2 regions of the Proteiniclasticum sp. genome follow, and region 2 is predicted to be linked to the other one. Evidence: a T-box and tRNA genes for the amino acid it is inferred to sense, from the RefSeq annotation. Region 2 holds a T-box; the other holds one or more tRNA genes.

What was found. A T-box is a leader RNA that pairs with one kind of tRNA and senses whether it is charged. The one in region 2 lies ahead of RTX25_RS09270 (valine--tRNA ligase), so its partner is inferred to be a tRNA-Val.
Region 1: it has a tRNA-Val gene. The T-box ahead of RTX25_RS09270 (valine--tRNA ligase) is inferred to sense a tRNA for this amino acid. The anticodon was not compared.

Annotation. Positions count from the first base shown of each region.
Region 1 covers NZ_DAMBTF010000008.1:8,573-23,623, reverse strand. The annotation lists gene RTX25_RS06065 (PAS domain S-box protein) at 1-728, shown strand, start outside; gene RTX25_RS06060 (tryptophan-rich sensory protein) at 915-1,718, shown strand; gene RTX25_RS06055 (branched-chain amino acid aminotransferase) at 2,105-3,172, shown strand; gene RTX25_RS06050 (hypothetical protein) at 3,283-3,861, opposite strand; gene RTX25_RS06045 (NYN domain-containing protein) at 4,129-5,016, shown strand; tRNA gene RTX25_RS06040 (tRNA-Val) at 5,348-5,423, shown strand; gene RTX25_RS06035 (methylated-DNA--[protein]-cysteine S-methyltransferase) at 5,575-6,045, shown strand; gene RTX25_RS06030 (general stress protein) at 6,180-7,064, shown strand; gene RTX25_RS06025 (PGN_0703 family putative restriction endonuclease) at 7,257-8,570, shown strand; gene RTX25_RS06020 (hypothetical protein) at 8,599-9,477, shown strand; gene RTX25_RS06015 (radical SAM protein) at 9,642-10,547, shown strand; gene RTX25_RS06010 (hypothetical protein) at 10,583-10,813, shown strand; gene RTX25_RS06005 (cation diffusion facilitator family transporter) at 11,177-12,313, opposite strand; gene RTX25_RS06000 (substrate-binding domain-containing protein) at 12,726-13,853, shown strand; gene RTX25_RS05995 (ATP-binding cassette domain-containing protein) at 14,003-15,051, shown strand, end outside.
Region 2 covers NZ_DAMBTF010000014.1:34,609-49,659, forward strand. The annotation lists gene hslO (Hsp33 family molecular chaperone HslO) at 1-550, opposite strand, end outside; gene RTX25_RS09230 (class I SAM-dependent methyltransferase) at 555-1,283, opposite strand; gene RTX25_RS09235 (hypothetical protein) at 1,431-1,595, opposite strand; gene RTX25_RS09240 (single-stranded DNA-binding protein) at 1,687-2,346, opposite strand; gene RTX25_RS09245 (DUF4364 family protein) at 2,559-3,077, shown strand; gene RTX25_RS09250 (folylpolyglutamate synthase/dihydrofolate synthase family protein) at 3,150-4,457, opposite strand; gene RTX25_RS09255 (PTS fructose transporter subunit IIC) at 4,570-5,592, opposite strand; gene RTX25_RS09260 (PTS fructose transporter subunit IIB) at 5,617-5,934, opposite strand; gene RTX25_RS09265 (PTS sugar transporter subunit IIA) at 5,931-6,392, opposite strand; gene RTX25_RS09270 (valine--tRNA ligase) at 6,545-9,181, opposite strand; T-box leader at 9,277-9,490, opposite strand; gene RTX25_RS09275 (acyl-CoA dehydratase activase-related protein) at 9,504-13,784, opposite strand; gene recX (recombination regulator RecX) at 14,025-14,660, opposite strand; gene RTX25_RS09285 (pitrilysin family protein) at 14,635-15,051, opposite strand, start outside.

The DNA of each region.
Region 1 (15,051 bases), on a different contig from region 2:
CACTTAAAGACAGAATCGTATCCCTGGCATCAAAGACCAACATCGATTCATTGTCGGTATCTCTTGCTATCGGTTATTCGGTTATGAGAAGCGCTGAAGAGCAGTTCGAAGACGTATTTACTGAAGCAGACAACAACATGTACCGCAACAAGCTTAGATACGGAAAGACTGTGAAGAAGAAGACTATAGATAAGCTGATCAACAAGCTTAACCGAAAGCATGGCGACATCTGCCAGCACAACAGGAACGTTGCAAGATACTCGGAAGCTCTAGCTAATGCAATAAACCTTTCTGCAAAGGAAATCGAGGACATCAGGCTTGCAGCCAGTCTTCATGATATCGGTAAAGTGATGGTGTCCAAGGATGTTCTCCAGAAACAGGAGAAACTGTCAGACAAAGAGATGAACCAGATCAGGAAACATTCGGAGATCGGCTATCAGCTTCTAAAAGAAGTGGATGATTATAAGCATCTTGCAGAGATTGTGCTCAGCCATCACGAATGGTGGAACGGCTTAGGATACCCGAGAAATCTCAAAGAAAAACAGATTCCGCTTCTGGCAAGAATCATTGCAGTAACTGATGCGTATGAAACCATGATCGGCAAAAGAAACTACAAAGAATCGATCGGAAAAGATGAGGCAATAAAGGAACTGAAAGCCTGTGCAGGTACCCAGTTCGATCCAGAGCTTGTAGAGTTATTCGTAAACAAAGTCATTCCAACCCTGTAATGCAGGGAACTACTTTGATTGAAGAAGCATCTAGGATGCTCAGGTTTGTCATATTCTCGAACTATTTGTTAAATAATCATAAATGGAGCCGGATGTTCATCATCTGGCTCTAATTTTATAGTATGCTTAATATAGTATAAGTACTTCGTATTTGATCGAATGAATAAAACAGAAGGAGAAATGAATATGAATGAAAAAACACCATCCTTTGCAGTCAAGGTTTTAGTCGCAGTCACCTATGCAATCATGATTATTATGAATGCTCTGGCCAATATTCTTCCAATAAACAATATCAGCACGGGAGACGTATCTGACTTATATCCTAATCTGTTTGCTCCAGCCGGAATCACTTTCAGCATATGGGGAGTCATCTACTTTCTTCTTGCACTGTACGTACTGTATCAGTTCGGCATACTTAAAAGTGATAAGGGAGAAGGAAACGGTAACCTTCTCACAAAAATCGGTCTTCTCTTCTCGGTCTCTTCCATAGCAAATGCAGTATGGATTTTAACCTGGCATTATGGACAGATCCTGTTATCCGTGTTTATTATGCTCGTTATACTCATCTGTCTGATTCTCATTAATCTTTCGACAAGAAATGCGACTTTAAGCGGGCGAGAAAAACTGTTCGTCAGACTGCCTTTCAGTATTTACTTTGGATGGATTACAGTTGCGACCATCGCAAATGTGACAGCACTACTGGTAGATATCGGATGGAATGGCTTCGGCATCTCAGAAGTCATCTGGACAGTCATCATACTGGCTGTAGGTGCCGCCATAGCCATCGCGACCATGTTCTCCATGAAAGATATGGCTTACGGCCTTGTACCCATCTGGGCGTACGCAGGGATACTAATCAAGCATCTCAGTGACGAAGGATTTAATGGAGAGTATTTTACAGTCATTGCAGCAGCAGCTGTTTGTATTCTTCTCTTTATCATGGCAGAAGGGTATCTCTTTTTCTCATCAAACAAAAAGATCGTATACTGATTAGCAGAATCAAAGGCAGACCAGTATTATTTGACAGCATTCAGAGACCTCCTCATGAGTTTAAATGAGGAGGCTTCTTCTGTTTTAAACTGGGTTTATCATCAATGCAGATATAATAAGAGATTTGCAGATGGTTAATTTTTTACCAATGAAAACAGTTCTTGTTCAGTAATTAAAAAGTATAGTAAATAGGCACTCCTTCAAGGAAATGGATTAAAATCTGTCACCTGACAAGAAATATCATTGTGAATCAGTCAAGAAAACTTCTGTTTTATTGAATTCCTGCAGTTTTCATGAGTCTGAGGAATGTAGTGTAAACGTTGAACATCAGATTATATCGGGTATAATGAAGTCATTAGAACCAGAAAAAAGGGGTGTTGTTTGTGATACAAGACATTAAAATCGAACTGAGAAAAGAACTGCTGGAAAAACCGCAGGATATGAAGAAAGTTAAATTCGGAAAGACTTTCACTGACCATATGTTCCTGATGAACTATAACAGCAAGGATGGATGGCATGATGCCAGAATCGTTCCGCATGAGCCTATTCCGATGGATATGGGTGCCATGGTATTTCATTATGCTCAGGAAATATTCGAAGGAATGAAAGCATATAGAACAGAGAGTGGGGATATTCAGTTCTTCAGACCTTATGAAAACATCAGAAGAATGGCTGCATCAGGTGAAAGAGTAAGTATGCCTGCTGTAGATGAAGATATGTTCATGGAAGCGCTGAGAAAGCTTGTAGAAGTGGAGAAAGAGTGGGTGCCGAAAGAAGAAGGAACTTCACTTTATATCAGACCATTCATGATCGCAACAGATGTGGGTCTTGGGGTACACGCATCAGATAACTACCTGTTCTGCATTCTTACCTGTCCGGTGGGCAGCTACTATCCGGAAGGAATCAACCCGATCAGAATCATGATCGAGGACGAAGATGTCAGAGCTGTGCGCGGCGGTACCGGATTTGCAAAATGCGGCGGTAACTATGCAGCTTCCATCAGAGCTTCAGTTAAGGCAGGCAAGAAGGGCTATTCACAGGTTCTCTGGCTTGATGGCGTAGAAAGAAAGTATATCGAAGAAGTCGGTGCGATGAACATCATGTTCAAAATCGACGGAAAGATTGTTACGCCTTCACTTAACGGTTCAGTACTTCCAGGCGTGACAAGAAAGTCAAGCATTGAACTTCTGAAATCATGGGGATACGAAGTTGAGGAAAGACTCATCAGCGTTGATGAACTTGTTGAAGCGGCTAAAGCAGGAAAGCTTGAAGAAGCATGGGGAACAGGAACAGCAGCAGTTGTAAGTCCAGTCGGCTGGCTGACCTATAAGGATGAGACCTATGAAGCCACAGGAAGTAAGATCGGTGAAGTCACACAGAAACTTTATGACGGCCTTACAGGTATTCAGTGGGGTAAGATCGAAGATACCCATGACTGGATCGTCAAATTATAGTATTGAAATAAAAGCATATAAAAAAGCCTCATGTTTCTGTAAACATGAGGCTTTCACATATAATCTCAAATCTCTGTATGATCATAATTCTGTAAAATTAAAAATTAAAATTAAATTATTGCCGGTGTCTTCAGATTTTCTGATATTTCAAGATCGATTTCTCCTGCATACATTGAAGCATAACCTTCGTAAAGCAGTTCCAGATTATCGATGCTGTAGAGATCGCTGGGAGAGATAATTTCAGGTTCTTTATCCATATCATAGATCCTACAGTTGATCAGAAGTTCTGAGACAAACTGAGAACAGAAATAGTGGTGCTTTCTTTTTAAAGGAATACCAAATTTCGCACCCACCAGTCCGATCAGATTGTAGTGATATTTATCAGCCTCATTCTGAAACTTTGCCAGTTCCTTCTTGAGGGAATCATACTGCAGCTTTGTTACTTTAACCTTATAAATCAGGCAGCGGGCTTCAGTATACTTCTGGTATACGCCTCCTTTTAAGTCTTCTTCAACAAATCCGCCCGAAAAAGGATTGTCAGGATTCGTACGACCGAAGGAATACATTTTTGTGAAGCTGTCATCGAAACTGATGGATGCGTGAACATACTTCATGTCCGAAAAGGTAGCGATGACCCTTGATAACCATGTGCCTGTTTTAGTAAAAACAAGATAGATGTAAGATTCCATTTTAGATGCCTCCTCTCTTCATGTCTATAGTCTACATTCAGATATTATAGTCCCCAATTCTTATAAATCTATGAGGATTTCTTGATTTTCTTATTTATCCATCTAAATTATATCCTAAAATATAAACTTTTTGTTAAAACGGAGATAAATATATACAAGAAAACCTTTTCTGAGCCAGATTATTTATCCGCGCAAATAAAATACTCTTAGTTATAATCGTTTTCGTGTTATGATAAAGATAATAATAACTTGACTTGGAGGAAACAAATGGTAGAGGAAAAACGATTTGCTGTATTGATCGATGCGGACAATGTCTCCGCAAAATACATAAAATACATCCTGGATGAAGTCTCCAATTATGGCGTTTCAACCTATAAAAGAATCTATGGTGACTGGACATCACCAGGCACTGCATCCTGGAAAGAGATTCTTCTTGAAAATTCAATTACACCTGTACAGCAGTACAGTTATACCGTAGGTAAGAATGCGACAGACTCAGCCATGATCATTGATGCCATGGACATCCTCTATTCGGCTAATGTTGAAGGTTTCTGCATTGTATCAAGCGACAGCGATTTTACAAAGCTCTCTTCCAGATTAAGAGAATCCGGAATGCTTGTTGTGGGAATGGGTGAAAAGAAGACCCCAAAGCCTTTCATTGCTGCCTGTAATCAGTTCAAATATCTGGATGTACTCCTTGAGTCGGATGAGAAGAATGCCCACGAGGATAATTCTGAAAAGACTGTCCGTCAGGAATCGAAAAAAGGTATACCTGAAGCAGTGCCTAACGGCAATGGGAAAAAACCTGTTAAAACCGAAAAGACAGATGATCAGAAGAGCATGACAGATATCGAAGTCATCAAGGCTACAGTGCACAAGATGATGAATGAAGTGGAAGCTCAAAGTATGAATATGGGTGAAATCGGAAACAGACTCGTGAAAAGATATCCTGACTTTGATGTCAGAAACTATGGGGACACAAAGCTTTCCAAGTTCCTTAAGAAGTTTGATTTCCTTGACTTCAATACTAAAGGTAAAGATGGTACATCCATGTGGGTTTCACTTAAGGGAGAAGGGAAAGAGGTTATAGAAGAGCCTGTACAGCCTATTCAGCCCCAAAGAAGAACCTATAGAAGAAAAGCGAAGAAGAAATAGCAAAGAGAGATCTGCCAAATGCCTGGACTTATATCCGGTCATTTGGCAGTTGACTTATACTCCTATCGGTGAAGAAGATGAGAACCTTTACTTTAGATACATCCATTTTAAGTAATCGGCTGTGGACTCTGCAGGGATGATTCTCTAAATCTGGATAGATGAGGGCTAAAGTGACGGATTCTACATAGAAGCAGACGATCGGATGCTGGAATTAAGAGAGCGTAGTCGTTTAGAAAAAACCTTCAATTTCTCACTCTAAAATTCAAAGAAACTCTGTTCATAAATGAAGTTCTTTGTTATAATGAATAGGCAGTCAAAAAACTGCACTTATGGGAGGATAACTCAGCTGGGAGAGTGCCACCTCGACAAGGTGGAAGTCGCAGGTTCGAGTCCTGTTCTTCCCACCATAAGTAATCTGAATCGGAAACGGTTCAGATTTTTTATTTTATATAGAATTATGTATTAAGGCTGAACCCGAAACTCCTCTCGCACAATATTTTTTGAAAATCAGGAGAGAATAGATTATATTGTAACTAGAAAAGAATGGAGGATAAAAAGATGAGATGGATTAATGTCATAAACACGGTGATTGGTCCCTTGACCATCATTGATACAGATAACAGTATATCGCATATTCACTTTGGGGAAGTCAAAGTAATGGGAATTGAAGAACGAAAGACAGAACTTATCGCTGAGGCGGAAAGACAGATCAATGCATTCTATAAAGGAGAAAGGGATACTTATGATCTGCCTCTGACGCTTCAAGGAACTGAATTTCAGAATAAAGTGTGGAAAGCGCTTCTTGAGATTCCCAGAGGAGAGACAAGATCCTATAAAGACATTGCAGAGGCCATCGGGAACCCCAATGCCTCAAGAGCTGTTGGGATGGCGAACAATCGTAATCCCATTCCGGTGATTGTGCCGTGTCACAGGGTAATCGGAAGGAACGGAAAACTTGTGGGTTTCGCAGGAGGTATCGACCTTAAAGAAAAGATGCTCCTGATTGAAAAAGAAATTCATAACCTATGAAGCCCAAAGAAATATGAACATCTGTCATACATGTTTCACTATCATTTCATCAAAACGTAAAAGAATGTATTCATATTAGCGCTATAGTATAAGATAACAATTATCAATATCAAATATAAAAGGAGTGTTATCTTGTGAAAAAGCTGGTTGGAACATTTAGAACAGAGGAAGAAGCTATTCTGGCAATAAATGACCTGAAAGATATGGGGCTTGATCCTCATGAAATCACAGTCGTTACCCATGATCCTTATGACTACAATTCCATCAAGGGTTATAGCGATGTCATCACACCGGGAAGTCTGCAGGTTGGAAGTGTATACCATGGTGAGGGTGTCCACAATTTCGTGAGCTCACTTTCACACTATGGCATTCCGGAAGAGAAAGCAAGAATCTATAATGAAGGATTCAGAGAAGGAAGATTTCTGGTATTCATCGGTCTTGATGAACACATCAGGAACCATATGGACAATCCGGGCAGCTACCGAGCACCTGATCTCTTCATAGACGATATTGAAACACCGGGAACCTATACCATCCTATCCGCACATAATGAAGAACCTGATACACCAGGTATGTATGTGGCAGAAGAGTATGGAAACAGACCGACAAATCCAGGTACTTATGAGGACCCTATAATCGATGATGAAATCATCACACCAGGAACCTATACTGAGGATGAAGTGATCGATCCTCCACATCATATGGTCAGAAATCCAGACGATGATGAAACCGATCCTGTATTCAATGACAGGAAGGTGGAAGATGATCTCAGAAGAGATTTAGATAGAGACATCAGAACAGACAGAAAGGATCCGTTTGATCCCGACAGGACACCTCCTGGCCATACCGATGAGGATGTCCTCTACAGGACCAAGGACAATATTCCTGTGACAGAGGATGATTTCGATCCAGTTTATAATGAAAGAGATCTGAAAGATAGAGTAGATCCGGAGAAATCAGACAGAAATAAATCGGTGGATGAAACCGATCCGTTCGATCCGGACAGACCCCTTTATTAATCTCACATATATTAATCTAACACAGGGAGAGGAGAAATCCTCTCCTTTTCTAATGGATGAAAGATACATCCTTATATTTAGTGTATTTTCTAAAAATTTATCAGACTTTTGACTTTTTTTCCGTAAATTGCGATAAAATGGATTTAAGTTGTAATGGTTTACTTGATACGATGAACAGGGGGATCGGATCCGATGGAGAAAGTACTGATGTTAAGTGAAAAAAGTGTAATGGACGACCATACCAAAATGCTTAAGGAGAAGATGATGCTCGAGCACTTCGTGACCACTTATCTGGGAAACAAGAAGATTCTCGTAATCCGTGTATCTGAAGATGAAAAGCAGATTCTGGAAGAGCTTGAAGAGATCAGCAGCAGGATGGATAGAGCTTTTCTGCTCCTTGATGGTAAAACACTGACGCCAGAAATGATCAGGGAAGTGGACAAGAGAAAGGATGAGTCTCTCCTTGTTGCGGTGAAAAATCTGAGTCAGCTGAGAAATCTGGATAAACTTGAAGAAGCGGCTGTGATCAGAGCAATCATGAATATGGCTGATCCGGGCAATCTGGAACTGGAATTCCATAAGGACAGCTCATTTATCTTCCTTGCTCAGGATAACTTTCCAGGACCGGAAATGGCATCCATCAGTCTCACCTGGGCATATGAAAGTGTATTTCTTGACTGCAGAGACTTCAGGACCAAGGTGATGAATCATCTGAAAAGCTACAAGGAGAAGTTTCTGAGACTAAGTGAAAGTGTGGAGTATAAAGGCAGAAAGTATGATCATATTCTGCCTGAGAAATATTATGAGATGAATTTCTCACCGGAAGTTTCTGAAAAACTGATCAGTTCCAAATTTCTTTCCACCATCAACTGGAACAGATTTTCCCATCATCTCAATTCATCCCAGGTCATGGCAGTGAATTTCTTCTATCCTCTGATCAAGCATCAGGAGCTGGATGTATTTCTAGGTCTCGCAGGTATCGATGATGAAATCATCTACGATGAAAAACATATCGTTTTCGATAAAAAATCGGAAAAAGAGAATACCGAAGGGCGAAGGACCTGCTTTGATCTCTATCTGAAGCTGAAATCTGGTAAGGAAGTGTACATCAAGACGAATTATACCAACGGATGCTATGGAAGAGCTGTGGATGAAGGGTATGCAGAGCGCTACAGAGAGGTCTATGAACCCATGCTTAAAGGCTCTGATCTTCTTAAAGAAGAATACAGAACGGAAGCGTTTTTTATGGACAACTACAGATTTATGAGGAGCATTGCTCATCTGGATAAAAACAGTCACCTCATTGTGATTTATCCACGAGAAAACTGGGAGATCAGGGAAAAATCTCTGAAATTCAAGGATGAGATACTCGAACCAGAATACTCTGGAAATTTTGTTCCCATAGCATGGGAAGAACTCCTGGGGCTTACCATTGAAAAAGTTAAGGACAACAATGTTGCTGTTTTCTATGACTCCTGGTTCAAAGACAAGTATTTCAGATACTGATGCCCACTGCATAAAGGAAGTGAATAAAGTGGAGAATAATGACTTCAAGTCCGTAAGAAGCTGGATGCACCGAAATGCACGACCCATTGATCTTGCCAGATGGGCATATCATTTTGAAGAGGGTTCCAAGGATCGTGTCATCGATGCACTCTCATTTTATCAGAATGAAGACGGAGGATTCGGTCATGCTCTGGAACCGGATTCATGGAATCCAGGATCAACACCGATCACCACAAACACTGCAGCCGAAATCCTGAGAGAAGTGGCTCATCAGGACAGGAAGCATCCCATGATTAAGGATATGCTTAGATATCTGGAATCCGGTCACGGCAAAAATGAGGATAAATGGCTTTTTTCCATTCCCGAGAACAATCACTATCCACATGCACCATGGTGGAGTGCAGAAGATGCGGGTACAGTCACAAAGTTCAATCCTACGGCGTCACTGCTTCGCTTTATTCTGGACTTTGGAGACTATGATTCTGACCTTTATATGATGGCACTGAACGAGATGGAAAAGATGAAAACGGAATTTTTCGAGACTCATGAACCCAGCATGCATGATCTAATCTGTCTGGAAGCCATAAGACCCTATCTGGATGAAGAAAGGCTGAATGAGCTGGAAGATGAAGAAATTGAAAAGAATCCGGAAAACTGGAAAGACTATACCTGCAGACCTTCCGCCTTCATTAAGGACCCGGATCATCCGCTCATGAAAACACAGAAAAAGCTGCTTGAAGTTGAGCTGGATCTTCTGGAAAAGACCCTTCATCCCAGCGGATACTGGGAAATCAACTGGACCTGGTCCGATTTTGAGGAAGAATTCCATATTTCAAGAAACTGGTGGAGAGCAGACCTTACTCTGAAAAATCTGCTCCTTCTGAAAGCTTTTGGCAGACTGAAATGATGAAAGATGAGTAAAGATCAGTAACTGATAAATCTTCAGATTTCAAAGATCACAGGATATCAAGGACCTTAACCGGTCCTTTTCTCATCTGCTGTTTCCATAATTTCCCGTTTGCTGTAGTATAATAATCACTGTAGATGAAACTTAAGGAGACAGTTATAAGTATGGAATATTTTAAGGAAATGGACTTCTGCACCGTCTGTCCGAGGGACTGCGGAGTCAATAGAAATAAAGGACAGATGGGGTACTGCAGAGCAGGAAGCGAGCTTCTTGTTGCAAGGGCAGCTCTTCATATGTGGGAAGAACCCTGCATATCAGGGGATAAGGGGTCAGGAACCGTATTTTTTTCAGGATGCAATATGGGGTGCGTGTTCTGTCAGAACCATGAGATTGCAAAGGGACAGGTCGGGAAGAGCATAACGGTAGAAAGACTTTCTGAAATCTTCCTGGAACTGAAGGAAAAGGGTGCGGAAAACATCAATCTGGTCACCCCAAGCCACTATGTGCCTCAAATCATAGATGCCCTCCGAAGAGCAAAGAATAAGGGAATGAATCTGCCTGTGGTGTATAACAGCAGCGGATACGAAAAGGTGGAGACCATAAAAAGCCTGGAAGGACTTGTTGATGTCTATCTTCCGGATTTCAAGTATCTTGATTCTGATGCTGCGAAAAAGTATTCAAACTGCTCTGATTATGAAGTTCATGCCAAAGCTTCATTACAGGAGATGGTCAGGCAGACCGGGCATCCTGTGTTTGATTCAAAGGGTATGATTCTAAAGGGCACAATAGTCAGGCATCTCAGTCTTCCCGGACTTCTTCATGACTCCAAAGATATCCTGACTTATCTTTGTGACACTTATGGAAGAGAAATCTTCATCAGCATCATGAATCAGTACACGCCGGTTATAAAGCTTGAAAAGTATTCCGAACTTAATCGTAAAGTGACCATGGAGGAATACGATGAACTCATTATGTTTGCCAGACTGATCGGTATCAGAAATGCCTATATACAGGAAGACGAGACACAGGATGAGAGCTTTATTCCTTCTTTTAACGGTGAAGGTGTTTAGAATAAAGAGTTAAATAGAAGTGGGGAGGAGTGAAAATGGAACTTCTGAAAAAGATGAAAAGAAAAGAACATCAGGAAATGATCTTAATCAATGCGCCCGACTCTTTCTCAGGGTATCTTTCAGAAATGAGAGAAGTCCTCTCGATAAGAGAGGGACTGGGTGAAGATCATGCGGATTTTCTTCTGGTGTTCTTCACCAGCATTGATGAGATAGAGAAACTGGCACCGGGTATTCTGGAGAATGTGACGGAGGATCCGTTAGTCTGAGCAGCTTATCCAAAGAAGTCATCCAGAAATCTGAAATCAGATATCACAAGGGATAAGGGCTGGACGGTTTTCGGTGAGTATGGCTTCGAACCGGTCAGCCAGATTTCCATCGATGACGACTGGTCCGCGCTCAGATTTAGGCTCGTAAAGAACATCAGAAACTTCAAAAGAAACGAGAAGATGATTCTGTCAGAAGAAGGCAGGAGCCGGTCCGAAAAGGAAAGCGGCGAGATCAGGTAATGTAAATGTGAAGAGCATGGAAAACTTCATCATTTCAATCAAAAGGAGAAGAACATTCGAGGGTGTTCTTCTCCTTTTTCGGGTTAAGGATTTATATACGGGTAGATGCCTTGCTATGATAACTCAGTTTTGACTGTCCTGTGTAATGAGCTTTTTCATATCGCTGACGATTTCAATTGTCGAGTGACTCACTCTCAGTTCCCAGGTCATGAACCGGATTTTATTCTTTATTTTTTCAATCTCACCCTGATCGTTTGTAGAGACAAAGATCGTAACATTCATGGCATTTTCCTCGCCGTCTATGGACCAGATATGCAGATGGGAAACAGCATGAACGTGTTCGATTTTCAGAATGTCTTTCTCCAGTCTGTTAAGGTCTACATGGGCAGGCACACCTTCGAGAAAAATATGCATGGTGGAAACGAAGAGGGGAAGAGTCTTTACAAAAATGAATATGGAAATCATGATGGATAAGATCGGATCCAGAATATACCAGTCGGTAAAACGAAGTATGATGCTTACAATGAGTACCCCAGCCCATCCAAGAAGATCTTCCAGCATATGGACATTCAGAACCTTCTCATTCTTGCTTGACCCTTTACTGAGCAGCCATGCGGCATATCCGTTAAGGACAATGGCGATGACTGAAAGAAAAAGCATTCCTTCAGCGTTGACCTTTTCAGGGTGAAAGAGTCTTGGAACGCTTCTTGTGAGAAGCAGAAGCGACCCCAGAAGGAGAACGGTAGCGGTGATCAGGGCGCCCATCAGAGAAAATCTCTGGTGACCGAAGCTGAAACGGTTGCTCGGTTCCTTCTGGGCATACTTCTGGAAAAACCAGGAGAGTCCAACGGAAACCGAATCACCGAAATCATGGATGGCGTCGGAAAGTATAGCCACACTGTTGAAAAGAAGACCAAAGACCACTTCAAAAATGGAAAAGAAAAGATTGAGGAAAAAGACGATTCTGATATTTTTTATGGACTGCTCAGGATCAGAAAAATCAGTATGGGCGTTGTGACTCTTTATTCCAGAATGCTTATCTTCACTGACATCAGAAGCTGATTTCTTAGGGAATGCAATAATCTTTTCCTGTGCCAGAATCATACTGACCTGATCCTCATCCATTTCTTCTGATAGCGTCAGTTCACTGGTATCATAATCGATGTGGACATCCTGACCATGTTTCAGGTTAGAAAGCTTAGATTCAAGTCTTTCACCGCAGTCTCTGCAGTGGACACCTTGCAGTCTGTATATTCTCATGGAGAGCACTCCTTTATTTATGTAATCGAATACAGGTTTATTCAGGCATAATGAGCGGATCATCCTGATGTCGCCATAGTGTAATCGTATCATGGCTTAACTTTATTGGAAATCATTAATAGTGAAAAATATGTATCTAAATAATGAATAATTTATCGTTTTAGGATATCAATAATGCTTTATATTTCTGAATGTATTAAACCTGTACGAACAGGATTGACAACGATTGCAGTATTGGTTAAAATTAAGTCGAAGCAAACATATTAAGGTTTGTTTAAATTATTGCAGATGAGTTGAAACAGAATAATCCTGCAGATGAGACGCTTTGAAAATTGGCTGAATTTTCAAAGTATTACCGAGGCTGTTTTATTCTGTCGATTTATCTGCAAAAAAAAAGAGAGGGGAAAAAAGAATGAAAAAAAACCGTAAACTTGTCATCTTGTCAGCACTACTTTCAGGAATGATGCTTCTATCCATCGGTTGTTCAACAGGAACTGATGACGGAGAAGAGGGAAATGGCGGAAGTGTGGACATTGGTATTGTTCTTCCCACAAAAGACGAACCTCGCTGGGTTCAGGATGAAACCAGATTCAAGGAAGCTCTTGAAGACACAGACTACTCTGTAGAAATTCTATTCAGCCAGGGATCTTCCGCAAAAGAAAAAGAAAATGTGGAATCACTTTTAACAAAGGGCATTAAAGTCCTCATCATCTGTCCACAGGACGGCGATGCAGCAGCGGCAGCAGCAGAAGCGGCAGCAGCTGAAGGCGTTAAGGTTATTTCCTATGACAGACTGATCACTGGAACAGAAGCTGTCGATTACTATGTAACATTCGACTCCATTGCTGTCGGCGCAGCTCAGGGACAGTATCTCATAGACAAAGCAACTGGCGAAGGAAACCCATTATATCTGTATGCTGGTGCAGCATCAGACAACAATGCATTCCTGTTCTTTGAAGGTGCATGGAGCGTTCTTCAGCCTAAGATCGCAGACGGCACATTTGAAATCAAGAACTCACCAGAAGCTGTTACACTACAGGATAAAGCAGAACTGACAAGAGACGAAATGTCCAAGATCATCGGTCAGATTACAACAAACTGGGATTTCAATGAAGCGAAGAACAAGGCAGAATCCCATCTGACATCTGCTTCCGCTGAAGATAAGGGTGATGTATTTATCCTTGCTCCAAATGACGGAACAGCAAGATCCATAGCAGATACATTCGGTACAGACTCTGACGTGACAAGCTTTGTTGTTACTGGACAGGACGCTGAAATGGCTTCCGTACAGTATATCATCGATGGAAAACAGTCAATGACAGTATTTAAGGATGTCAGAACACTTGTTAAGGACTCCATAGATATGGCGGTATCCGTACTTAAGGATGAAACACCAAAAACTACTGGCGCTTATGACAACAAGTCTAAAGAAGTTCCAGCTAAGCAGACAGAAGTTATTACTGTAGATCAGGAAAATGTAAAGGCAGCTCTTATTGACTCAGGTTACTATGAAGCTTCCGAATTTACAGGTCTGGAATAAATCTCGTTTGAGATAATATTTAGATGATCATTATAGTGAAAGCCTTCATGGCTTTCACTATTTATGATATGGGTGAAAATATGATGATGATTTCATCAGCTTGCAGTTCTTAAAGCTGATCAATCATGCGTTAAGAGGAGAGGGAAATTATGGAAAAAGCCCTTAAGACCGACTATATCCTGGAAATGAAAAACATCACAAAGGTCTTTCCAGGGGTTAGAGCGCTGGACGATGTGAACTTCAAAGTAAAAAGAGGTGAAATTCATTGTCTTGTGGGAGAAAACGGAGCCGGAAAATCGACTCTGATGAAAGTTCTCTCAGGAGTATGGCCACATGGCTCTTATGATGGAGATATCATTCTAAATGGGGAAATTCAGAAATTCCAGGGCATTCATGACAGTGAAAAAGCGGGAATTGCTATCATATACCAGGAACTGGCTCTCATTCCGGAACTGACTGTTTATGAGAACATCTATCTCGGCCATGAAATCAAAAAAGGCAGAACCATCGACTGGAATGAAACCATACAGAAGTCACAGGAAATGCTGAGACGTGTAAGACTCAACGTCAATCCTGAAACCAAGATCAGGGATCTCGGTGTGGGTAAACAGCAGCTCGTGGAAATTGCAAAAGCATTCAGCAAGAATGTCAATCTGATCATTCTGGATGAACCAACGGCAGCATTGAATGATGATGACTCAGCTAACCTTCTTAAACTTCTGAAGGAACTCAAGGAGGAGGGCGTAACCTCCATCATGATCTCCCATAAGCTTAAGGAAGTCATCGAGATTGCAGATACTGTTACGGTGCTTAGAGACGGTAAAACAGTCTGTTCACTTTCCAAGGAAATGGGTGAGATATCCGAACCGGTTCTCATCAGGAACATGGTCGGTCGTGCCATCGATGATATCTTCCCAAAGAGATTGGAGAAAAATATCGGAGAAGTGCTCCTTGAAGTGAAGAACCTGAATGCAGTAGATCCTGTCTCAGGGAAGAAGATTCTGAAAGATGTCAGCATTCATGCTAAAAAAGGTGAAGTCGTAGGCATCGCCGGACTCATCGGAGCTGGAAGAACAGAGCTTGCAAGGAGTATTTTCGGAAATCCCAAGGGATACAGAATGGATGGAGACATCTATCTTAACGGAAATAAGATGGACTTCAAGCACCCGAAGGATGCCATCAAAGCCGGAATCGCCTA
Region 2 (15,051 bases):
CACCTGGAAGCATCTGAATGATGAATCCTCCTGCTTTTTGAATGGATCCATCCACATCCACGAGAACCCCCAGTGCAACGGCTGATGGAGTCTGTTCTGATACGGTGTAGAAATAAGCCAGGTCTTCCGCTATTTCTCCTGTGTAGATTGGCGTGGAGCTGACATACGGCTCCTTCATTCCAAGATCGGTGATCACGGTGAATTTACCGTTGATACCGATGATACCCGAGACATCTAGTTTACCCTGAGCGTTCTGTGGAAGATCCGCGTCTGGATTGACGATATATCCTTTTACTCTTCCTCCGGCTCTTCCCGTGACGAGAACACCGCCGGATACTCCTCCACCATTAATCTGCAGGGTGACGGAATCCTGTGCGCCTTTAAGCATTGATCCCATAAGGGCTCCTGCTGTCAGCATTCTTCCATAGGCAGCGGAAGCTGTAGGCATGGTATTGTGTCTTGTTACCGCCTCATTGACAAGAGCAGTTGTTTCAGCTGCGACGATTCTTACGCCACCGCCCTGGGCTGTGGCATGTATGATTTTATCCATTTCCTTACCTCTTTCTTACGATAAATGTTATTCTTTCCGTTCGTTCATGTACCGGGTTTTCTGTGTAGTCATCACAAAGGATGATATTTTCAAATCCTGCGTGTTCAAGCATTTCAATAAGCGTCTCCGTCTCGTAGGCTCTTTCTTCGTGTATCTCTTCGATTCGCTCATAGAGCTTACCTTTCCTGATGAAAAAATTTAAGGACATTTCAACGACGTCATCTTCGTAATAGTTCTCCCAGGTATAAACCAGATCGTCACGGGTCAGAACATAATCGTTGCTGCCTAAAATTTCTCTGATTTTATAGGGCGAATTGACATCGAATATAAAGACCCCACCATCCTCCAGATGCGTATATACCCGTTTAAACAGCTCTTTCATATCCTCTTCATCCAGAATATAGTTCACGGCATCAATGGATGATGTGATGAGATCAAATTTCTGCTGAAAACTGATTTCATTCATGGATAATGCAAAGGATCTATGAGGAATTTTAAGCACATTGAATTTATCCTCTGCCATTGTGAGCATATCCGGCGACAGGTCGACCAGAAACGTTTCTCTGAAATCTCTGCCAAGTATTGAAGAAAGGCTGCCTGTACCGCATCCTAAATCAAGATAGCGATTTGTGCCGTTCACTTCTCTTCTGATAAATCTCGCGATTTTTTCATAGCTGATGTCCTCACTGATGAGTTCATCATAGATTTTTGAAAATCCTAGATAATTGTCCATATCAAAGCCCTTTCCTCAATTATTATCCCTGTCCAACGATTAAATTGGGCATAATGTATTTTATCATGAATTTGGCTATTATCAAAGCCGGAGTCTGCAGCGACGAAAAAGGCCGTCTTTTACAGACAGCCTTAATGATTCATTTGATCAGGATTTCCGCTTTCTACCAGAAAGAGCATACCCTGTGAAGATCGCACCAAAAGCCAGGTATAGCACACCCTGCAGATATGAGCCGTTAATGATGAACAATACGGAAATAATCAGCATAAGGAGTATAACAAGGCTCTGGAATACCAGTAGTCCTTTGAGCATAGTTCTCCCTTCTCTCTTGTAATATGTATCTATTATATGCTCATTTAGTTCCCTGTCAATATCTGAGAACAAAGAGATATGTACTTTCAGATCAGCTTAAGCTCACACTCTCATGCTCCTCGAAGGTATCGTTTACAGATTCCAGAAGATTTATTGCAGAAGAAGACACCTCATATGCTGTTTTTTCCTCGATGCTGCCATCTCCATGAGTTTTTGTGTATATTCTTGACTGCAGTCTTCCTTCGATTTTCACTTTATCGCCCACAGCCATTGCTTTTGTAAATTTTGCGTTTCTTCCCCAGGTGAGCACAGGGATATAATCAGTTTTATTGAAATGCCTGTTCACCGCCAGAAGGATGTCTGTAATCTCGCGTCCAAATGGAGTCATTCGGTAAACCGGCTCCTTGCAGATATATCCCGTAATGAAGATAGAATTGGGTTCATCCGCTTTATCTTCAGGAAAATCGATATGCCTTGCAAATACGGTAAGAAGAAGTTTATTTCTCGAACCGACGATCTTATTATAGCTTCTCAGCTGCCCTGTAATGCGGATATAACGACCTTCCAGATCGGTACCATCAGTCAGAAGTTTCTTTGAAATCGTGATATTGAGAATATCCTTTGAATCACTTAACCGATTCACACTGAATTCAGCTGTATAGAATTCTTCCCCGAAAAGTTCATGACTGAATTCAGGCAGAGTCAGAAAATGTCCTTCTAATATGACTAAGTTATCATTTGTTGCTTCCAAGTTGAGATTCCCCCCATTTATGTTCAATAACATTGCGTCTCAAAGTACTATTAGTACTACAGTTAATTATAACAAAGATGAAGTCGATTACAACCCTTATTCAATGATATAGCATATTAATAGTACAACAGAAGAATGTCATGATGAATTTGAAGGTTGTAAAAGGCAATCATTTTGGGTATGATTGTAATAGCCCGCAAGGAGGAAGAGTAATGAACAATGCATTGGCAGAAAACAAGCTGCTCATCTTATATACCCTATATCAGTCCAAACTGAACCTCACGAAAACACAGTTTTCAAATATCATATTAGAATGTGTATACATCAACTATTTTGAACTGCAGCAGTATATCGATGAACTGATCAAAACCGGTCTCGTTGAACTGGATGTAGTCAATGATAAGGAAGCAATTGTGATATCTGTTCAGGGTAAGTCTGTTCTTGAAATGTTTTCCGATCGTATCCATGACCGGAAGAAGAAGGAAATCGATAAATATCTGATGGAAAACATCAATCATCTGATCAAGGAAACGACCATCAAGCATGAAATCAGCGAAGGACCTCACGGAAGCTTCTCCGTATCACTCAGTGCCTTTGAGAACAAGGATGAACTGATCAAAATAACCATGAATTTCCCCACCAAGGAAACTGCAGAAAAATCAGTACAGAACTGGAAAAACAATTCCACAAAAATCTATGAAATCCTCTATAAGGAACTGATCCGAAAATAGATAAAAAGCACCCCGTAAGCTGACCTTTGTCAGATCAGCTTACGGGGTTTATTCATGATGAAGGACAGGGAATCACTCGTTTATGTGATTGTTAAGGGCTTGCTTAAAAGCATTCTTGACATCCCCTATTGTATAGAGAGAACCGGCGGACAGGATCACATCCCCCACCTGATATGCATCAAGCGCTTTTTCCGCTGCAGCCTTAAAGGAAGCTGCTGTTTCCATATTACGCTGAGGTTCAAGAAGCCGGTAAAGATCTTCTGCATTCAGGGCTCTGAAATCATCCGGTGTAACAAGAATCACTTTCTTTGCGTCCATGGACATGACTTTGGAAACGGAATCGACATCCTTATCACGAAGCATGCCGAGTAAGAGGATGATTTTCCGGTTTCTGAAATAGAAAGCCATAGATTCCTTGAGATTGATTGCGCCGTCAAGGTTATGGGCCCCATCTATGACGATGAGAGGCTCTTCACTTACGACCTCCATTCTACCTGGCCATTGAACTTTCACAAGAGCTCTTCTGATATGTTCTTCCGTTATGGCAGTGTATCCCTGCCTGATGAGTTCAAATGCCGAATAGAGAACAACACCAGCATTCAGCATCTGGTGTATGCCAAGCAGTGAGAGTTTTACGATAATGGGCTCGTGTCCATTCAGATGGTACTGAACGACCTGGAATGTTCCTTCTAGTCTCAGGAATTTGATTTCCCTGCTGCTGGAAAAAGTCAGGTTGGAAGAAATCTCCTTCGCCTTGTCTCTCAGAACCTTTCTCACTTCAGGCTGCTGAGAGGAAGAAACCACAGGATTTCCTTTCATGATTCCGGCTTTATGGAAGGCAATGGACTCAAGCGTACTGCCAAGGATATTCATGTGATCGTAATTGATTGAGGTGATGACAGAAAGAACAGGCATGATTACATTTGTTGCATCATATAGTCCACCGATGCCTACTTCTATGATCGCAATGTCAACTCCCTTATCTTTGAAATACATAAACGACATTGCCGTGACCACTTCAAATTCTGAAGGGATACCCATTTTCTCTTCTTCAAGGACATGGGAGACGTCCATAACCTTTTCAAAATAGAGACATACGTCCTGTTCTGAAATCATCACGTTATTGATCTGAATTCTCTCGCGAAAATCGACAATATAAGGTGATGTGAAGAGACCGGTTTTATATCCGCTTTCATAAAGAATTTCTTCAAGCATTCTTGAAATCGATCCTTTTCCGTTTGTTCCTGCAACATGAATGAACTTCAATCCCTGATGAGGATTGGATAGCAGAGACAGAAGTCTTGTCATCCGGTCAAGATTCTCTTCTTTCTTTCTTCGAGGGATACTATGAAGTTTTTCTAAAGTTTCCTGATAATTCAATTGTATTCACCTTACCCGTTTTTAATCCTTTTCAATAGCTTCATTATACTTTGACTTGTGATAATATCAAGAAAAAAAGAAGCTGAGATAAACCCAGCTTCCGGTTCTTCAATTACATAATATCCAGTATGTCGGAGATCTCATCCTCTTCCTCCGGTGTCGGTTCTTTCTTCAGGATATACAGAAGCCCTACACTGACAAGAACGCCCACCAGTATACTCAGGGCGAAAAGAAACCACCTGTCGGTAAACGGCAACGCAACAAGACCGCTGAACATTTTCGTTTCCAGATCCAGAGCCATCATCATTCCCCCACCTACAGCTGCGCCAACCATAAAGGCCGGAATGGTCCTTAAGGGGTTTGCCATGGCATAAGGTATGGCACCTTCTGAAATTCCGAAAAGTCCCGTCACAAGAGTTGCAGGGGCATTTTTCTTTTCCACTGAATTGAACTTCTTCGGGAAGATCATGGCAGCGATCGCTACAGAAACGGGTGCGGTCATAATACCCGGAAATGCTGCGGCATTTGGTCCGTAGATACCCTGAGAATACGCTCCCACGACAAATGTCAGGGCAATCTTGCCGAGAGGTCCGCCCATATCGAAGGCCATCATGGCACCAATCACAGCACCAAGTAGGACGGCGTTGGTTCCGCTGACATTGACAAGCCAGGCATCAAGGGTTGTCTGCAGCCATGCGATGGGCTGTCCCACAAATGTCATCAGGAGTGCTGTGAATGCAATACCAAGAAGCGGTATGATGAGCATGGGTTTGAGGGCATAGATGTATTCATGTACCGGGATTTTCTTTAATAGATTGACGATGTAGCCGGCTATGAATCCGGCAAGGATACCACCCAGAAATCCGGCGCCGATCTGAGCAGCTATGTATCCTCCTGCAAATCCAGGAGCGATTCCAGGTCGGTCTGCAATGCCGAAGGCCACATAAGCACCGACGATATGAGGAATAAATGCAAACAGTCCGTAACCAAGGTTAACCATGGGTCCTGTACTCAATCCGAACTGTCCTAAAACAGTGCCAAGGGCGATGAGCATACCTGCTCCTACGATAAACGGCAGCATATAGGAAACACCAGTCATAAGTGCTCGTTTCAGATCTAGAAATGTGCTTTTCAATGTGATCCTCCTCCAGTTACTATTTTAGATATCGCTTTTCAGTGCGGTTTCAGCTTTGGCCAATACTTCGTCAGATTTTCCGATGGCCTGGGCGATTGTGATTTTCATCACTTTTCTGCCCTTGAATCTTTCCATTTTATTGATTGCCGTCTCGATGGCGAGGATGACGAGGTCACATTCATCAAGATCCTTTTCCGTGATCTCGTTCTCGATGCCCATGGCTCCTTGAGTTTCCACCTTGATTTCATGACCTCTTTTCTTCGCACCTTTTTCAAGTGCCGCCTTAGCCATGTAGGTATGTGCAACACCTGTAGGGCATGCCGTAACTGCAACGATTTTCATATTATCTTTCCTCCAATCAGAGTCTTTACATAGTGATACAGTTCTTCCTCACTATCTATTCTTTTCAGGTTTTCCTTGACCTTTTCATCCATGAGATTTTCCGCAAGGATCGAAATCATTTTGAGATGTGTCGCCCCCTCTGCTTCATCAGGTACTGCTATGAGAAAAATGAATGTGACAGGATTTCCATCCATGGCACCCCATTCAAGTGGACTCTGGCATTTTGCCGCAACCAGTGAAGGATGAATTACAGCATCCGTTTTGCCGTGAGGAATTGCAAAACCTTCTCCGAATCCGGTCGTATACTCATCCTCCCTACGCATCACTTCCTCATAGAACGTTTCTATGGAAGTAATTCGATTATTCTCATAAAGGAGAGCAGACAGAACTTTTATGGTTTCTTCTTTGGATGACGTTTCAAGAGAGATGACGGTAAGATCCTTTGTAAATATTTCCATCTAAAATCTCCTTATCTGCTGATTATTAATATTTTATCCTATAAGTGTTTCTCGAGGCATGAATGAACTGTGAATAGAGAGTAATATTTTTTATATAAGCAAAAAACCATGAATATCTAAAAAAGATATCCATGGTTTATGATTATGACTGACTATTTCAAAGTCTGAATTCTTTCGTCTACAGCATCAAGCATAGCCTGATATTTGGCGGCTTTTGCTTTCTCTTCCTGGATGACTTCTTCCTTGGCGTTGGCCAGGAATTTCTCATTTCCAAGTTTTTTGTTTACACGTTCGATTTCAGATTCCAGTTTTGTCTTTTCTTTGCCGAGCCTTTCCAGTTCCTTGTCTCTGTCGATGAGATCAAGAAGCGGAATGTAGATTCTAGCCGTAGATGTCACCAGTGAGACATTGTTTTCATCGGTATTGTCTTCCTTAAGAATCACAACATCCTCCGCATAGGCGAGCTTTATGAGGTAATCTTCTGAAGAGACAAAGGCTTCTTCTTTTCCTTCATTGGGAAGGATATAGAGTGTGGACTTTCTCTTGTTCGGCACATTCATTTCCTGTCTGAGATTTCTTATGCTCTTGATGGCTTCGATAACGCCACTCATGGTGTCTTCAATCTTTGCATCGATATTTTCTTTTTCCGCTACTGGCCATGATGCTGTCATGATGGTTTCTTCATCATTCAGGAAGGTGTAGATTTCTTCTGTGATGAACGGCATAGTGGGATGCAGCAGCTTGAGTGATTTGATGAGCACTTCTCGGATCACACGATAACTGATGCCTTTTTCTTCATCTGTACCATTATAGAATACTGGTTTGATGAGCTCGATGTACCAGTCGCAGAGTTCATTCCAGATAAAGTCGTAAACCTTAGCCAGTGCAATACCCAGTTCAAACTTCTCGAAGTTTTCTGTAACCTCTTCAATGAGATTATTTAACTTGGAAAGAATCCATCTGTCAGCCAGAGAGAAGTTTCTGCTGTCTTTATACTCTTCGATGACCTGATCATCGATGTTCATGAGTACGAAACGGGAAGCATTCCAAAGCTTGTTCGCGAAATTTCTGGACGCTTCCACTCTTTCGGGGTAGAACCTGATGTCGCTTCCAGGAGCATTTCCTGTGATGAGCATGAATCTTAAGGCATCTGCACCGTAAATGTCTATGGTTTCCAGAGGATCCACACCGTTACCAAGGGATTTGCTCATCTTTCGGCCTTGTGCATCTCTTACGATACCATGGATGAATACTGTATCAAACGGTATCTCGCCCATGTTGTAGAGTCCGGAGAACATCATTCTCATAACCCAGAACGGTATGATATCATATCCGGTTACAAGAGTTGATGTAGGATAGAAGTACTTGAGGTCTTCAGTTTCATTTGGCCATCCCAGAGTGGAAAACGGCCATAATGCTGAGCTGAACCATGTATCCAGCACATCTTCCTCTTCTCTCAGATTCGTACTACCGCACTTTGTACAGCTGTGTGGCGTATCATTGGATACGATGACCTCCTGACAGTCGTCACAGTACCATACAGGTATTCTATGACCCCACCAGAGCTGCCTTGATATGCACCAGTCCTGAATATTCTCCAGCCAGTGGAAATAGGTTTTCTCAAATCTTTCTGGCACGAAATTTGTTTTTCCGCTCCGTACTGCATCGATAGCCGGTCCTGCAAGAGGTTTCATTTCCACGTACCACTGCCTTGAGATAATCGGCTCAATAACTGTTCCGCATCGGTCATGGGTATTGACATTGTGGGTATGAGGCTCGATTTTCTCCAGCAGACCCAGTTTTTCCATGTCGCTGACAATCGCTTTTCTAGCCTCATATCTGTCCATTCCCTGATACTTTCCACCGAACTCATTGATGATACCTTTATCGTCCAGGACGCGTATCGCTTCCAGATGGTGTCTTTCACCTACATGGAAATCGTTGGGGTCATGGGCAGGTGTGATCTTTACACAGCCTGTACCGAATTCGCGGTCCACATAATCGTCTGCAACGATAGGAATAACACGATCCATAAGCGGAAGATCAAGGGTCTTTCCGACCAGGTGCCTGAATCTTTCATCCTCAGGATGTACAGCAACAGCAGTATCTCCAAGCATGGTTTCCGGTCTCGTTGTCGCGATGACAAGATAGCCTGAACCGTCACTCAAAGGATATCTGAAATGCCAGAAATTTCCGTTATGTTCGACGTACTCAATTTCCGCATCGGAGAGTGCAGTCTCACATTTCGGACACCAGTTGGTGATTCTGTTTCCACGATAGATCAGCCCGTCATGATAAAGCTTGACGAAAACTTCTCTTACCGCACGACTCAGATTTTCATCCATGGTAAACGCTTCTCTTGTGAAGTCACAGGAAGAACCCATTTTTTTGATCTGGTCTCTGATCTTTTCACGATATTCTTCGGACCACTCATAGACTTTTTCAAGGAATGCTTCTCTGCCCATCTCTTTCTTGACCAGTCCCTGCTTCAGCAGTTCATTTTCTACTCTGACTTCTGTTGCTATGGAAGCATGATCTTCCCCGGGAAGCCATAGTGCCTCGTACCCCTGCATTCTTTTGAATCTTATGAGCATATCCTGAAGTGTAAGATCTAGGGCATGACCCATGTGGAGCTTTCCAGTGATGTTTGGTGGGGGCATGACGATGGTGTATGGTTTCTTGTCCTTATCCACCTTCGGGGTGAAATAGCCCTTATTTAACCAGTTTTCGTAGATTCTTTTTTCGAAATCCTTCGGACTGTAAGTTGTTTCCAGATTTTTCTTTTCCATGATTTTTCCTCCTTATGGATCAATGTACATATTTAAAGTATCAGAAAGACAGGATCAGCCTTTGAATCAGAGAAATAAAAAAAGAGCCTTCATCCTAAAAGGACGAAGACTCGCGGTACCACCTTTATTCCCACATACATGGGCTCTCATCATTTAACGATTTGGATAAACCGTCCAGACTTACTATCAGTTCAGCCTGGAAGCTCAAAAGCTACCTTCTCCATGGATCTTAGTGAGAAAACCTTACAGCCGACGGGTTCTCTTCTCTTACACTTCCTCATGGATACTCCTCTTTTTCAGCGCCTTTTCAAATATATTTCTATTATATCTGTCTATTCATGATTGTCAAGGTATTTTCCTTTGCAGAAAGATCCTGATTTTTCTCGAGGTTTCTGAATGCGATGGAAATCATCAGTTTGATTCTGTTCAGCTGATTGACTTCACTTGCACCAGGATCATAGTCGATGGCAGTGATATTGACATTCTTGTTGTCTTCACGGAGTTTCTTGATCACACCTTTACCGGTGATATGATTCGGCAGGCAGGCAAAAGGCTGCATACAGATGATGTTTTCCACACCCTCTTCAATAAGCTCCAGCATTTCTCCTGTAAGGAACCATCCTTCTCCGGTCTGATTTCCCAGCTGAACCACATCTTTTGTGATTTCTGCAAGGTGCTCGATTCTTGAAGGCGGCTGAAATCTCTTTGATTTTGAAAGAGCATCTCGCATGACTTTTCTGTGCATTTCGATGACTTCGATGACTGCCTTACTGCTTAGTGCCTGCTTGAGTCCCCCACTGGAATACTCTCTTTTAGCCACATTATTATAGGCACAATATAGAAGGAAGTCGGTCAGATCAGGCATAACCGCTTCACACCCGTTTTCCTCGATGACACTGACAACAGAATTGTTGGCTGTGGGGTGGAACTTCACGAGAATCTCTCCGACCAGCCCGATTTTCGGTTTTTCCACTTCTCTTATTTCAAGTTCATCAAATCGCTTGACAATGAGTCTCATATTTTCATTGAAAGTCTTCACATTCGGATGTTCCATATCCCTGATGATCTTCTCACTGAGTGATTCATATAATTCGTTGGCAGAGCCTTTGATGGCTTCGTATGGCCTTACCCGGTAAAGAACCCTCATAAGAAGGTCACCGTAGATGATCGCCTGAAGGGCGCTGCTCAAGGTCTTAAGATCAAGCTGCATACCTGGATGCTTTTCAAATCCCTGAACAGACAGCGGAACAACCGGAACCTGTGAGAATCCTGATTCTTTCAGCGCTTTTCTCAGGAAGCCCACATAATTTGTCGCTCTGCAGCCGCCTCCGGTCTGAGTAATGAGGCATGATGTACTTTCGGGATCATATTCCCCGCTTTTCAGTGCTTTGATGACCTGACCGACTACAAGGATCGATGGATAGCAGGCATCGTTGTTGACGTATTTCAGACCTTCGTCAACCGCTTTAAAGTCTGTGTCCGGTAAAATCACTACATGATAACCGGAGTATCTTAGTGCAGCTTCCAGGAACCTGAAATGGATCGGTGACATCTGTGGGCATAGAAGAGTGTGGGTTTTCTTCATTTCTTTTGTGAATATCGGTCTCGTATATTCTATCGGTGTTTCTCTGATCACGATATTATGACGTGCCCTTTCTTCCATGGTGGCTTTAAGTGAACGCACACGGATTCTTGCTGCACCGAGATTGTTTCCTTCATCTATCTTTAAAAGTGTAAAGATCTTGTTTTTAGAGCGCAGTATTTCCTCGACCTGATCTGAGGTTACAGCATCCAGGCCGCAGCCGAAACTGTTCAGCTGAACAAGCTCAAGATTATCCTTTGTTGCAACGAAAGCCGCTGCCCGGTAAAGCCTGTTGTGGTAGGTCCACTGATCGATGACACGAAGCGGTCTTTCCACGATACCCAGATGAGCGACTGAATCCTCTGTGAGAACAGCCATGCCATATTCAGTAATGAGATTCGGGATGCCGTGATGGATTTCAGGATCGATGTGATATGGCCTTCCTGCAAGAACAATCCCTTTTCTACCGGTCATCTCAAGATATTTAAGTGTTTCTTCGCCCTTGGCGCGGATATCCGCCTTATATCTGTCTGCTTCCGCAAAGGCAGCCTCAACAGCATACTTCACCTCAGCGAAGGACACCTTCCAGTGTCTGCTCATCACCTCATAAAGTTTTTTATGAAGGTTCTTCCGGTCGAATATATTCAGAAAAGGATTGACGAATCTGACTTTATTCAGATGAAGGACATCCATATTGTTTTTGATGACTTCAGGATATGAGGTGACCACAGGACAGTTATAGTGATTGTTGGCATTTGGGTCTTCTTTTTCCTCATAAGGAATGCAGGGATAGAAGATCATATCCACTTCCTTTGAGGCCAGGTACTCGATATGTCCGTGCACGAGTTTTCCTGGATAACAGACCGATTCTGAGGGGATGCTGTTCATTCCCTTCTCATAAAGGTTCTTGGACGATCTTGGTGACAAGAGGACTTTAAAGTCAAGCTGATTGAAGAATGTGAACCAGAAAGGATAATTCTCAAATTGGTTCAGCACCCTTGGAATTCCGATTGTCCCACGGCATTTCTCTTCAGTGACTGTATTTTTATATTGGAATGTTCTCTTGTATTTATAGTCATAAAGGTTTGGAATCACTTCTTTTCTGGTCAGCTTCAGTGGTCTTTCACAACGGTTTCCTGTGATGTACTCCTCTGCACCATCCTTGAAGATATTGATGGTCAGTGGGCAGTTATTGGTACAGAGACTGCACCTTCTCATCTCGGTTTTTGGTGTGAGCGTTCTGATCATCTCAAGAGAAAGAAGTGAAGACTTCTGACCTTCATATCTGTCCCTTGCAATCTTTGCCGCGCCAAAAGCACCCATAAGTCCAGCGATGTCCGGTCTAACAGCCTCTCTTTCCGAGATCAGCTCAAAGGCACGAAGTACGCTGTCATTATAGAAGGTTCCCCCCTGAACGATGATCTTCTTCCCCATTTCCTTGGGGTCTCTTATCTTGATGACCTTGAAAAGTGCATTTTTGATGACTGAATAGGACAGCCCCGAGCTGATTTCTGCAAGCGAAGCGCCCTCTTTCTGGGCCTGTTTTACTCTTGAATTCATAAATACTGTACATCTTGAACCGAGATCAACCGGCTGTCTTGCTGATACTGCGGCTTCTGCAAACTGCTTCACACCATAACCCAGCGATTCGGCAAAACTTTCGATGAAAGAACCGCAACCCGATGAGCAGGCTTCATTAAGCATAATGGAATCGATGGCTCCATCTTTGATTCTCAGACATTTCATGTCCTGCCCGCCGATATCCAGAATAAAATCAACACCCTCCAGAAAGTAGTTAGCCGCTTCGTAGTGCGCAATGGTTTCAATCTCTCCGATGTCTATCCCCAAAGCAGCCTGAATCAGCCCTTCACCATAACCTGTAACGGTGCTTTGTGCGATTTCCACTCCTTCTGGAAGCCTCTCCAGAAGTTCACTGAGTATTTTTGTGATGAGTTTAAGCGGTTCACCCTGATTGCTTCCGTAATAGGAATACAGGATATTGAGATCCTCATCCACAAGTACGATTTTAGATGTCGTGGATCCAGAATCGATGCCGAGATATGCTCTACCTTTGTAATCTTCCAGAGACCCTCTAGGTGCCACAGCTTTACTGTGTCTGTCCTTAAACTCATGATAATCGTCATCAGTGGCGAATAAAGGATCGAGTCTGTTGACTTCTCTGCTGAATACATCCTTCAGTCGTCCTGCTCTGTTCATAAGCACTTCCAGCTGATGAGGGTAGTTTTCATAGGATGATAAAGCTGCACCCATGGCTACATATAGCTCTGCGTGGTCAGGGACGATGATTTCATCTTCTGTCAGTTCAAGTGTTTCGATGAATCTTCTTCTTAATTCAGGAAGAAAATGAAGGGGACCACCAAGGAATCCGATCTTACCCTTGATGGGTCTTCCACAGGCAAGTCCTGATATGGTCTGATTGACCACAGCCTGAAAAATCGATGCGCTGATGTCCTCTTTTTTTGCGCCTTCATTGATGAGAGGCTGTATATCTGTTTTTGCAAAAACACCGCACCTTGCAGCTATGGGATAGATGTACTGAGCGTCCTGTGCCAGCTTATTCAGTCCAGTAGCGTCGGTTTTGAGAAGCGAAGCCATCTGGTCGATGAAAGCTCCGGTTCCTCCGGCACATGTTCCGTTCATTCTCTGTTCGATGGAGCCATCAAAATAAGTGATTTTTGCGTCTTCTCCACCAAGCTCAATAGCCACTTCAGTTTCAGGGATATATGCTTCCACAGCTTTGGTTGAAGCGATCACTTCCTGTATGAACTGAATGTCAAGCCATGACGAAACAGAGAGACCTCCAGAGCCTGTTACGGCTACATGGATCTCCCGGTTTCCGAAAGTATCATGAATCTTCTCCATGACACTGACAACAGTGCTGCGAATATCAGAAAAGTGACGTTCATAAGTACTGTAGATGATTTTTCTGTTTTTATCGATAATTACTGCTTTTACTGTAGTAGATCCCACATCGAGACCCAAATAGATTTTGTCCAGCATATCTCTTTTCTCCCATCTTGACTATTGCATATTAACAATATACAAACAATTATATCATTTGATTTTTTTAAATAAAGGGACGTAATAAATATTTTAAACGCAAACAGACAATATTACGTTAAATGTTTGTTAATTTATATCATAGTCCAAGTTCTGACGGATTACCATTTTCGTGAATATATTTTAGATATTATTAAGAAGATGATGACGTGATTTTTCAAAAACCACGTCATCATCTTCTTATTCATCACTTTCCATTATTTTTCTCAGTGTGGAACTGATGAGATCGTACTCAAAACCCTTTCCTGCCAGGAATGTATAAAGCTTATTTTTAAGCTTGTACTCATCCTGCTCTCTCTTTTTCAGCTGATCGTATTTCTTCTGCGCAATCTTCAGACAGGCATCTTCTTCAACACTGGAAGTGGATACGGACTCCATTGCCAGTTCTATGTTTTCCTTGCTGATTCCTTTTGCCTGAAGTTCAAATCTGGCTTTTTTGATGCCTCTTGATCTCAGCTTTTCTTTCAGGAATGTCTGGGCATATTTTAAATCATCAAGCAGTCTGTATTCATGAAGAAATGCGATGACTCTCTCTATGGTTTCTTCAGAATACTCTTTGTCCCTAAGCTTATCTTCCACCTGCTTCACGGTTTTGATGCTTAGTTCAATATGTCTCAGTGCAACATCTTTTGCCTTGATGTATTCATCTTCCTTTGCAAGTTCCAAAAGAAGCTCCGGATCCACTTTGTCCCCTTTCTTCAAAGACTTTTTATAGACCAGCTCCTTATGACAGGAAAGAAGAAATTCATCATCGGCAAAAATACTCACTCTGTCCGGATTCTTTTTATTTTCACTGATCTGGGTGATCGTCTTCATCGCTTACCCCCCTTAACCGGTATATGGTCGGACCCGTAAAAACTTTACGGCTGACAGAAATGATGTCATCCAGTGTGACCTCGTTCAGCTTTTCGATATCTTTTTCAAACATTGCAGGTTTTTCATGATTCAGCATCTCATCCAGGATGAAGGCGGATAGGTCATGGATATTGTCCAGAGTGCCGAAGATACTTGTTTTCAGGACTTTCTTCATGATGACCAGATCATCGGTCCGGAAATACTTGCCTTCTTTCACTTCATTAAGGATGCCGAGAATCACATCTTCCGCTTCATCAAGGCTCTCATCGGGAACCTGAGTATAGATGAGGAAATTCTGGATGTTCTCCGTGAGATCCAGATCGGAATAGATATCATAGGCCAGTCCTCTGTT